Regions from separate parts of the Streptomyces sp. NPDC001750 genome, predicted to be linked through region 2. Evidence: riboswitches for the same ligand, from Rfam matches in the RefSeq annotation. Region 2 holds a riboswitch; the other holds the start of a gene.
The links. A riboswitch is a leader RNA that binds a small molecule or an ion and turns the genes downstream of it on or off. The one in region 2 is predicted to bind thiamine pyrophosphate.

Region 1: it holds a riboswitch for thiamine pyrophosphate, as region 2 does, so the genes downstream of both, ACFYY6_RS03805 (thiamine ABC transporter substrate-binding protein) here and thiO (glycine oxidase ThiO) in region 2, are expected to answer to the same signal.

The regions. Positions count from the first base shown of each region.
Region 1 covers NZ_JBIAUE010000002.1:94,115-99,889, forward strand. Annotated here, with positions in the region: gene ACFYY6_RS03790 (hypothetical protein) at 1-31, shown strand, start outside; gene ACFYY6_RS03795 (ABC transporter ATP-binding protein) at 139-1,164, opposite strand; gene ACFYY6_RS03800 (ABC transporter permease) at 1,187-2,800, opposite strand; gene ACFYY6_RS03805 (thiamine ABC transporter substrate-binding protein) at 2,941-4,065, opposite strand; TPP riboswitch at 4,139-4,256, opposite strand; gene rlmN (23S rRNA (adenine(2503)-C(2))-methyltransferase RlmN) at 4,504-5,610, opposite strand; gene ACFYY6_RS03815 (phosphatidate cytidylyltransferase) at 5,755-5,775, opposite strand, start outside.
Region 2 covers NZ_JBIAUE010000004.1:140,948-146,722, reverse strand. Annotated here, with positions in the region: gene pknB (Stk1 family PASTA domain-containing Ser/Thr kinase) at 1-724, opposite strand, end outside; gene ACFYY6_RS08910 (thiazole synthase) at 852-1,646, opposite strand; gene thiS (sulfur carrier protein ThiS) at 1,649-1,927, opposite strand; gene thiO (glycine oxidase ThiO) at 1,924-3,129, opposite strand; TPP riboswitch at 3,127-3,240, opposite strand; gene ACFYY6_RS08895 (hypothetical protein) at 3,350-3,694, shown strand; gene ACFYY6_RS08890 (NAD(P)/FAD-dependent oxidoreductase) at 3,783-4,964, shown strand; gene ACFYY6_RS08885 (Rv2175c family DNA-binding protein) at 5,066-5,431, shown strand.

The DNA of each region.
Region 1 (5,775 bases), on a different contig from region 2:
CGAGCTGGCGGCGCTGCCGCTGACCGTCTGACGAGGCCGTCCCCGCGGGCGGCGGCCGTCGGGGGCGCGGGCCGGCCGCCTCCGGTGGGGCGACCCGCGTGTGCCGTCCCGGGCCCGCCCGGTCGCCCGGGGCCCACGTCACCGTTCGGCGGGCAGCACCACGCACTCCGCCGCGTCGAAACGGACCCCGACCGTCTCCCCCTCCCCGGGGACGTCGCGCAGCGCGCACTCCGCCTCCAGAGCCGGACCGCGCTGCGGCGTCAGCCGTACGGCGACGCGATCGCCCCGGAACGTGCGGGCCCCGACCGCGCAGCGCAGCCCCTCCTCCGGGGCACCGATCCGCACCCCGGCCGGACGCACGAGCAGGGCGCGCTCCCCCTGCGGCGACCCCTCGGGCACCGGGACCCCGCCCCACGCCGTGTCGGCGACCGCGCCGTCCACCGTCGCCGCCACCACGTTGTCGAAGCCGAGGAACCGGGCGACGAACGCGGAGGCGGGCCGCTGCCACACCTCCAGCGGCGTGCCCGTCTGGGCGATGTGCCCGTCCCGCATCACGACCACCCGGTCGGCCAGCGCGAACGCCTCGCCCTGGTCGTGCGTGACGGCCAGCACCGTCGTACCCAACCGGCCGAAGAGCATGCGCAGTTCGGCCACGAGGCGTTCGCGCAGACCGCGGTCGAGCTGGCCGAGCGGCTCGTCCAGCATCAGCAGCTTGGGACGCGGGGCGAGCGCCCGCGCGAGGGCGACCCGCTGCTGCTCGCCTCCGGACAACGCGGCGACGGCGCGCCGCTGGGCGCCCGGCAGGCCCACCAGGTCGAGGAGTTCGCCGACCCGGCGCTCCTGATCGCGCCGGGACACCCCGCGCATCCGCAGCCCGAACGCGACGTTGGCGCCGACGTCCCGGTGCGGGAAGAGCTGGTGGTCCTGGAACATCAGGCCGAGACCCCGCCGGTGCACCGGCACCCCCGCCTGGTCCGCCCCGTCCAGCAGCACCCGGCCGCCGTCCGTCCTCTGGAGCCCGGCGACCACCCGCAGCAGGGTCGACTTGCCGCTGCCGCTCGGTCCCAGCACACAGACGATCTCGTGCTCGTCGACCGCCAGGTCCACCCGGTCGAGCGCGGTCCGCTCACCGAAGCGGACCGTGGCCGATTCCAGTGTCAGCATCGTCAGAACTCCCCGGACATCCCTAGAACTCGCCGGACCGGTCCGTGCGAATACGTTCGAGCAGCAGCAGCGAGACCGCGCAGACCACCATCAGAATGGTGCTGAGCGCCATCGCCTGGCCGTAGTTGAGCTCACCGGCCCGGCCCAGCAGCCGGGCCACCGCGACCGGCAGCGTCGGCCGGTCGGGCCGCGCGATGAACACCGTCGCGCCGAACTCGCCGAGCGAAACGGCGAACGCGAAACCGGCCGCGACCAGCAACGCCCGCCGCACCAACGGGAGATCTACCTCCCGCCAGGCCCGCAACGGCGACGCCCCCAGCACCGCGGCCGCCTCCCGGAGCCGGCCGTCCACCGCGCGCAGCACCGGCAGCATGGTCCGCACGACGAAGGGCACGCCGACCAGCGCCTGGGCGAGCGGCACCAGGATCCATGACGTGCGCAGGTCCAGTGGCGGCTTGTCCAGAGTGATCAGGAAGCCGAAGCCGACGGTGACCGCCGACACCCCGAGCGGCAGCATCAGCAGCGCGTCGAAACCGCGCACGAGCCGCCCCGCGCGCCGGGTCAGCGCCGCGGCGGCCAACCCGCCGACGACCAGCGCGATCACGGTCGCGACCAGCGCGTACGCCACGGAGTTCCCGATCGCTTCGAGCGGCGCGACCAGGAAGGTGCCGCCGCCCGCGTCCACGGAACCCAGGGCACGGTAGAAGTCGAGGCCGTGGCCGTCCGGGGTGTCCAGCGAGCGTTCCACCAGCACCGCGAGGGGCAGCAGGATCAGCACCAGCACGGTCAGCAGCACCGCGCCGAGCAGCGCCCACTGCCCGGCCCCGCGCGGCCTGCGGGCGGTCCGTTCCGGATCGACCAGCCTCAGCGCGGTCTCCCTGCGCCGTACGGTCCACGCGTGCACGGCGAGGATCGTGCCCACCGCGGCGAACTGGACCAGTGTCAGCACGGCCGCGGTCGGAAGTGCGAGGAGCTGGGCGGTCTGCCGGTAGATCTCCACCTCCAGCGTGGCGTACCCGGGGCCGCCGAGGATCTGCACGACACCGAAGGAGGTGAAGGTGAAGAGGAAGACCATCAGCGCGGCGGCGGCCACGGCGGGCGCGAGGGCCGGCAGCGTGACCCGTCGCCAGGCCGCGAACCGTCCGGCGCCCAGCACCCGGGCGGCCTCCTCCTGCCGCGGGTCGAGCTGCGCCCACAGACCGCCGACGGTCCGTACGACCACCGCGTAGTTGAAGAAGACATGGGCGAGGAGAATCGCCCACACCGTGGTGTCGAGGCGCACCCCCCAGAGTTCGTCGAGGAACCCGCCGCGCCCCAGCATCGCCAGGAACGCCGTCCCGACGACGACGGTCGGCAGGACGAACGGCACGGTGACCACCGCCCGCAGCACTTGCTTTCCGGGGAAGTCGAGGCGGGCGAAGACGTACGCGCCGGGCAGCGCGACGAGCAGCGTCAGCGCGGTCGAGGCGAGCGCCTGCCAGGTGGTGAACCACAGGACGTCACGGATCTCCGGCCGGGCCAGCACCTCGCCGATCCGGCCGAACTGCCACACACCGTCCGCCTTCAGCCCCCGGCCGACGATCGCGACGACGGGGTAGGCGAAGAACACCGCGAAGAACGCGACGGGCACGGCCATCAGGGACGGCCGCACCGCGCCCGCACCCAGGCGCCGGGCCGCCGTCCGCACCGCGTCCGTCCTGCGCCCGGCGCGCGGGCGCGGACCCGTGACGTCCGCGCCCTTCGCCGCCGCGCCCGTCCCCCGTGCGGCGGTCCCGGCTACTTCACGACGAGCGAGGACCACGACTGGACCCACTGCTCACGGTTCTTGGCGATCAGGTCGGGGGCGACGGTCGTCGGCTTCTCGACGGTCTCGCCGAACTTCGTGAACAGCTCCGGCAGTTTCGCGTCCGACACGACCGGGTTCACGAACATGTTGAGCGGCATGTCCTCCTGGAACTTCTTGCCGATCAGGAAGTCCAGCAGTGCCTTGCCACCCGCCTCGTTCTTGGCGCCGTCCAACAGGCCCGCGAACTCGATCTGCCGGAAGCAGGTACCGGTGGCGACCCCGGTCGGGGCCTCGGCCGGCTGCGGCTTCGCGTACAGCACCTCGACGGGCGGGCTGGAGGCGTACGAGACGACGAGCGGACGGTCGGCCTTGGCCTTCCTGCCGCCCGCGGAGCCGGAGAACTCCTCGTTGTACGCCTGCTCCCAGCCGTCGACGACCTTGACGCCGTTGTCCTTCAGCTTCTTCCAGTAGTCCTGGTAGCCCTTCTCGCCGTAGGCGGCGACGGTGCCGAGGAGGAAGCCGAGGCCGGGCGAGGAGGTCGCCGCGTTCTCGGTGACCAGGAGGTTCTTGTACGCGGGCTTCGCCAGGTCGTCGAAGGTCCGCGGCGGAGCGAGCTTCTTGTCGGCGAAGTACTTCTTGTCGTAGTTCACGCAGACGTCGCCGGTGTCGACCGGCGTGACCCGGTGCTCGGCATCCAGCCGGGTGGCGGCCTCGACCCGATCGATGCCCTTCGCCTCGTACGGCGTGAACAGGCCGCTGTCCAGGGCGCGGGAGAGCAGGGTGTTGTCGACGCCGAAGAACACGTCTCCGCGCGGTGAGCCCTTGGTCAGGATCTCCTGGTTGAGTGCGACGCCCGCGTCGCCGCTCTTGAGGACCTTGACGGTGTAGCCGGTCTCCTCGGTGAACTCCTTCAGCACCGCTTCGGACGCGTTGAAGGAGTCGTGGCTGACGAGCGTCACGGTCTTCGGACCGGCGCCCTTCGTGCCGCCGGAGCCGGAGGACGACGTGTCGGAACTCCCGCAGCCGGCCAGTGCCGTGATGCCGAGCGCGGCCACGACGGCCGTGAGACGTACGGACCCGGGCGTGGTTCCCGTGGTCCTGCGCGTGGTGGTCATGATGGATTCCTCCTGGGTTTTGGCCAGGAAGAGACGCGGCCCCACCCGCGGGACGCGGGCAGGGCGCAACAGCATGAGTTGATGACCGAACTTCCTACCCGGAATGACCCGGGCGAGGTTCAGAGGGTCTGCGGACGACCGGTCCCCCGGTGCCGCACTCTCAGCGCTGTGGCGCTCCCCTGTCGGAATATGAAGTTGATTTCCGGACCAGGTTACACGGGCCGCCCGGCCGGGCCGCCGGGGCCTCGGCGCACGGTCGACGCCGCAGGCCCCGACTCCTTGACGCCCCGTCCGCTCCGGAGCCCTGCCGGACCACCGCGGCCCCGGCCAGCGCCGGTCTCGACGCTCCCGTGGAACCGGCGATCGCCGCTCTCAGCACTCCCGCGGGCCCGGCGGACTTCGGCCTCGGCATTCCCACGGACCCGGAGAATGCCTGTGTCAGCGCTCGGCCGCCGCCAGCTGTCCGCAGGCCCCGTCGATCTCCTGGCCCCGGGTGTCCCGTACGGTCACCGGAACCCCGTGCGCCGCGATGGCCTCGACGAACGCCTTCTCGTCCTCGGGCCGGGAGGCCGTCCACTTGGAGCCGGGCGTCGGGTTCAGCGGGATCAGGTTGACGTGCACCCGCTTGCCCTTGAGCAGCCGGCCGAGCAGGTCGCCCCGCCACGCCTGGTCGTTGATGTCCCGGATCAGCGCGTACTCGATGGAGACGCGGCGGCCGGACTTCTCCGCGTACTCCCACGCGGCGTCCAGCACCTCGCGCACCTTCCACCGGGTGTTCACCGGGACGAGGGTGTCGCGCAGTTCGTCGTCCGGCGCGTGCAGCGAGACGGCGAGACGGCACTTGAAGCCCTCGTCGGCGAAGCGCAGCATCGCGGGCACCAGCCCCACGGTGGAAACGGTGATCCCGCGCTGTGAGAGCCCCAGCCCGTCCGGCTCCGGATCGGTCAGCCGGCGGATCGCGCCGACCACGCGGTTGTAGTTGGCCAGCGGCTCGCCCATGCCCATGAAGACGATGTTGGAGAGCCGCGCCGGTCCTCCGGGCACCTCCCCGTCGCGCAGCGCCCGCATGCCGTCCACGATCTGGTGGACGATCTCCGCGGTCGACAGATTGCGGTCCAGACCGGCCTGCCCGGTGGCGCAGAACGGGCAGTTCATCCCGCAGCCCGCCTGCGAGGAGATGCACATCGTCACCCGCTCCGGGTAACGCATCAGGACGGACTCGACGAGCGTCCCGTCGTGCAGCTTCCACAGCGTCTTGCGGGTGGTGTCGTCGTCGCAGCTGATGTGGCGGACCACCGACATCAGCTCGGGGAACATCGCCTCGGCGAGCTTCTCCCGCGAGGCGGCCGGGATGTTGGTCCACTCGGCCGGGTTGTGCGCGTACCGCGCGAAGTAGTGCTGCGAGAGCTGCTGGGCGCGGAACGGCTTCTCGCCGATCGCGGCGACCGCCTCCTTGCGCTCGGCGGGCGTGAGGTCGGCGAGATGCCGCGGCGGCTTCTTGGCTCCGCGGGGTGCGACGAAAGTGAGTTCTCCGGGCTTAGGCATGGTCCGTCCAGTGTCGCAGACGCGGCGACGAGGGCCCGCCGCCCTGTGGACAACGCCCTGTGGGCAGCGGGCCCTCGTCCGAGAACGCCAAGGTCGGGACGGGCGGGGCGCACCGTCCGCGGGCTCACAGCCTGCCGGGTGCTCTCAGCCGGAGCCGACGAACAG
Region 2 (5,775 bases):
CCGGGACGGCGGCCGACGGGGCCGGGATGTCCTCGTTGAGGTGCTGATAGATGACCTGGGCGGGGGTGTCGCCGACGTGCGGCTTGGACCCGGTCAGCATCTCGTACAGGACCACACCACACGCATACACGTCGGTACGGGTGTCGGCCGTACCGTGTTCTATCTGCTCGGGGGCGAGGTACGAGACGGTCCCGAGCACCGAGCCGGTGGTGCTGGTGACGGAACCCACCGCCCGCACCAGACCGAAGTCGGCGACCTTGACCCGGCCGTCGTCCCCTATCAGGACGTTCTCCGGCTTCATGTCGCGGTGCACGAAGCCCGCCCGGTGCGCGGCGCCGAGCGCGGCGAGCACCGGCTCCAGGATGTCCAGCGCGGCCCTCGGCTGGAGGGCGCCGCGGTCGCGCAGCACGTCGCGCAGCGTGCAGCCCGGGACGTACTCCATCGCGAGGTAGACGTACTGGCCCTGGGCGCCCTGGTCGAAGACCCCGACCACATTCGGGTGCGCGAGCCGGGCCACGGACTTGGCCTCGCGTATGAACCGCTCCACGAAGGACGCGTCGGTGGCGAGTGCCGGATGCATCACCTTGAGGGCGAGCACCCGGTCGAGCCGGGTGTCCACAGCCCGGTAGACCGTGGCCATGCCGCCCACGGCGATGCGGGCATCGACGCGGTAGCGGCCGTCGAGCAGCTGCCCGACGAGCGGGTCCTGGAGGGTCGTATCCACGGATGTGAGTCTACGAGCCGCGGCGGACACGTCCGACGGCCCGGACGGTCCCGGGGCCGAACCGCAGCCGAGGCGTGACAGGGACACGTCGCCTCCCCGGCCCGACGGGCCCGCCCGGGTGCCCCGGTCAGAAGGCCGGGCGTTCCGGGTCCAGCACCGCGCGCCCCGCCACCGGCGACGACGCCTCGGCGAAGTGCCGGCGCGGGATCCGGCCCGCCCGGTACGCCAGCCGTCCGCCCGCCACCGCGTGCCGCATCGCGGCGGCCATCAGCTCGGGCTCCTGGGCCCGGGTCACGGCGGAGGCCAGCATCACCGCCGCGCACCCCAGCTCCATCGCCAGCGCCGCGTCCGAGGCGGTCCCGGCGCCCGCGTCGAGGATCACCGGCACCCGCGCCTGCTCGACGATCAGCTGGAAGTTGTGCGGATTACGGATGCCGAGACCGGAGCCGATGGGGGAGCCGAGCGGCATCACCGCCGCGCAGCCCACGTCCTGGAGACGGCGGGCCAGCACCGGGTCGTCGTTGGTGTACGGCAGCACGGTGAAACCGTCGTCCACCAGGGTCTCCGCGGCGTCCAGCAGCTCGACCGGGTCGGGCAGCAGGGTCCGCTCGTCGGCCACCACCTCCAGCTTGACCCAGTCGGTGCCGAGGGCCTCGCGGGCCAGCCGGGCGGTCAGCACGGCCTCGCCCGCGGTGAAGCAGCCCGCCGTGTTCGGCAGGACGCGGATGGAGAGCCGTCGCAGGACGGAGAGCACCGAGCCCTGCACGGTCGGGTCGAGGCGGCGCATCGCGACGGTGGTCAGCTCTGTGCCGGAGGCGACGAGGGAGCGTTCCAGCACATCGAGGCTGGGCGCCCCGCCCGTGCCCATGATCAGCCGGGAGCCGAACGTGGTGTCGCCGAGGGCGAGGAGGTCGTCGGACACGGTCAGCCTCCCTGGACCGCGGTCAGGATCTCGACCCGGTCTCCGTCGCGCAGCGCCGTGGCGGACCACTGCCCGCGCGGCACGACGCTCTCGTTGACGGCCGCCGCGACACCGGAGCGGGCCGAGGTCAGCCCGGCGACCAGCGCGTCCAGGGCGGTGCCCGCGGCGAGGTGCCGGACCTCCCCGTTCACGGACACGGACACGGAGGCGGGGGAGGGGCCGGGCGCGGGGTCGGTGAGGGGCACGGAATCGGGAGCGGGGGAGGGCGCGGGCTCGGTCATGCGGGCTGCTCCTGACGTACGGAGTCGACGGCTGGCGAGAAGCGGTACGGGGTGAAGGGGCGGGCCACCTCGGGCAGCTCGCCCTCGGCCAGCGACGCCGCCATGACGTCTCCGGTGACGGGCGTGAGCAGCACCCCGTTGCGATGGTGGCCGGTCGCGAGATGCAGACCGGGCAGCGCGGTGGGGCCCAGCAACGGGGCGTTGTCGGGGGAGCCGGGACGCAGACCGGCCCGGGTCTCGACGAGCGGCAGCTCCGTGATGCCGGGCACCAGCTCGTGGGCGTCCCGCAGCAGCTCGTAGACGCCGCCCGCGGTGACGGTGGTGTCCCAGCCCATCTCCTCGCTGGTGGCACCGACGACCAGTTCGCCGTTCTCGCGCGGTACGAGATAGAGGGGGCCGCCCCGGACCACGGCCCGGACCGTCCGGGAGAGGAAGGGCGCGTACCGGGCGGGCACGGTCAGCCGCAGCACCTGCCCCTTCACCGGCCGGACCGGTGGCGCGACCCCGTCCGGCAGGCCCGGCAGTCGGCCGCTGAGACTCCCCGCGGCGAGCACGACCTGGTCGGCGGCCAGCTCCGGGCCCCCGGCGAGCACGATTCCAGTGGCCCGGTCGCGCACCACCGTCAGACGCTCCGCCCGGGCCCGGTGGAAGACCACCCCGGCCCGCTCGCACGCGGTCAGCAGCGCGGCGGCCAGTCGGCGCGGATCGATCTGATGATCACCGTCGACCCGCAGCCCGCCGCGCACGCCCGGCGCGAGCATCGGCTCCAGGCGGCGGCACTCGCGGCCCGTCAGCCACTCCGACTCCAGGCCCGAACGCCGTTGCAGGGCGTGCAGCTCCCGCAGATGGGCCCGGTCGTCGGAGTCCAGCGCGACGGCGAGCGTGCCACAGGCGCGAAAGCCCGTGTCCCGGCCGCTCGCCTCCTCCAGCTCCGCCACGAACGCCGGGTAGCGGGCGGCCGAGGCGAGATTCAGCCCCAGCAACAGCTCCTCGCCGTAGTGGAGTTCGGTGACGGCGGCCAGCATCCCGGCGGCCACGCGGGCGGCCCCGCCGCCGGGATCGGGATCGGCGACCGCGGTGCGCAGTCCGCGCTGCGCGGTCCGCCAGGCGGTCACCAGGCCGATGATCCCGCCCCCGACGACGAGGACGTCGTACGGCCCCCCGTCCCGGTCGGACCGGCCCTCGTGGTGAGAAGAACGCATGGGCGTCCAGCCCCTCCCTTCGCCGGCATGACCCGGATCAGGTTCGTACGGTCGAAGGCCGCTTCAGCCTCCCTCTCAGCCCGCTGCGTCCGGGCTCCCGCGAGTGTCTTACCGTGGCCACCCTAACGACTTCCTCCACTGCCAATCGTGGACGAGGTCGTAAACCTCGCCCACCGGACCCGGGCGAGGGACCGCCGGACCCAGGCAAGGGAGCAGCGCCATGGCCCGTTCGCTCGACGGAGTCGTCCTCTCGCCGGTCGCCGACCAGGCACCCGGTCAGGTCGGTACCCGTACCCGCTTCACGTACCACGAGGAGGACGGCCGGATCTGGGCCGAGTACGCGGGCGGCGACGTGGTCCGCGGCCATCTCGTCGGCACCCGCGCCGGTGACGTCCTCGACTTCCGGTACGTGCAGCTCAAGCAGGACGGAACGACGTCCTGCGGCCACTGCGTCTCCACCGTCGTCGATCTCCCGGACGGCCGGGTCCGGCTGGAGGAGCGGTGGGAATGGGAGTCGCAGGAGGGCAGCGGCACCAGCACCGTGGAGGAACTCCCCCTGCCGTGACGTTCTGTCAGGTGTTTATGGTGTACGGGTGAGCGATCAGCAGCAGTCGCAGCAGTCGGAGCGCCGTGTCGTCGTCGTCGGCGCGGGCATGGCCGGTGTGCAGACGGCCGTGGCCCTGCGGGAACAGGGCTTCACCGGCCCCGTCACGGTGATCGGCGCCGAACCCCACCAGCCCTACGACCGGCCCCCGTTGTCGAAGGCGGTGCTGCTCGGCAAGGCCGAGGACTCCGCCTTCGACATCGACTTCGAGGCACTGGACATCGAGCTCGGACTGGGCCTCGACGTCACCGGCCTGCGGGCCGCGGCGCACGAACTGGACACCCCGTCCGGTCCCGTCCCCTACGACGTGCTGGTGATCGCGACCGGCGCCGAACCGATCGTCCTGCCCGGCACCGAGGGTGTCCCCGGCGTCCACCTGCTGCGCACCCTCGACGACGCGGCACGGCTGCGGCCCGTCCTCGACGAGCGGCAGGACGTCGTGGTCGTCGGTGCGGGCTGGATCGGCGCCGAGTTCGCCACCGCGGCCCGCGCCGCCGGCTGCGCGGTCACCGTCCTGGAGGCCGCCGACCGGCCGCTCGCCGGTGCGCTGCCCGCCGAGGTCGCTGCCCCGATGGCCGCCTGGTACGTGGAGAGCGGCACCGAGCTTCTCACCGGCGCCCGGGTCGACCACGTCGAACCGGGCCGGGTGGTCCTCGCGGACGGCCGCGCGATCCCGGCCGGGGCCGTCGTCGTCGGTATCGGCGCCCGCCCCGCCACCGGCTGGCTGGCCGGCTCGGGCATCGCGCTCGGCCCCGACGGCTCGGTGACCGCCGACGCCGCGCTGCGCACTTCGCTGCCCGACGTGTACGCGGTCGGCGACTGCGCCTCGTTCCCGTCCGCCCGCTACGGCGAACGCCTGCTCGTCCACCACTGGGACAACGCGCTCCAGGGCCCCCGGACCGTGGCCGCCGACATCGTCGCGGCGGCGGGCGGGGACCACCCGGCGCCGCCCGCCTACGACCCCGTCCCGTACTTCTGGTCCGAGCAGTTCGACCGGTTCGTGCAGTACGCGGGCCACCACGCGGGCGCCGACACCCTGCTGTGGCGCGGCGACGCCGCCGACCCCACCTGGTCGGTGTGCTGGCTGCGCGACGGCGTCCTGGTGGCGGTCCTCGCCGTGGGCCGCCCCCGCGACCTGGCGCAGGGCCGCAGGCTCATCGAGGCGGGCACCCGCATCGACCCGGCGCGGGCCGCCGATCCCTCCGTACCTCTGAAGTCGACGGCCCTCTGACACCCGTACTCCACGGCCGCCGACCCTCCGACGGCGTACCGGCACCGCCCGTACGGTCGGCCCGGCTACCGACTGTCGGTCCGGGATGGCAGGCTTGTCCCGTGACCGAGATTGACGCAAAGATCGATGCTCTCGTCCCCGCCTGGCTCCACCTCCCCGACATCGCCGACATGCTCGGTGTCGAGGTGACACGTGTGCGGCAGCTGGTCAAGGAGGGCCAGCTCATCGCCGTACGCCGCGGTGAGAACCGGGCTCTCCAGGTGCCGGCTGCCTTCATCGCCGGCAACAAGGTGGTCAAGGGCCTCTCCGGCACCCTGACCCTCCTGCGGGACGACGGCTTCAACGACGAAGAGATGCTGGAGTGGCTCTTCACCCCCGACCCGACCCTGCCGGGCACCCCCGCCCAGGCACTGAGCGAGAATCGCGGCACGGAGGTGAAGCGCCGCGCCCAGGCGCTCGCCGTCTGAGAGCCTGCCGGGTGACCTTCGATCGGAACGCGGACGCGGTAAGGTGCGTGCGATTCCAAGGCGCCGGGATGTCCTCGGATGGGGCCTCCCCTGCTCGAACGGAGTTGAGAGCTTGGGGAAGGAGCTACGCGGACATCCCGGCAACGCCGGAGGCGGCCCCTGGCCCTCAAGGCATCGGCGTGGGGGGGAGTGCGTGCCAGGGCGCGCCGCCCGGTCAGAGATCGCCCGACAGGCTCCGAGAGTCCGTCGGGGTGGGGGGCGGCCCGGCCCCCCCCCCCCCCCCCCCCCACCCCCGCCCCCCCCGGGGGGGGGGGAACCCCCCCAACCCCCCCCCCCCGCCCCCC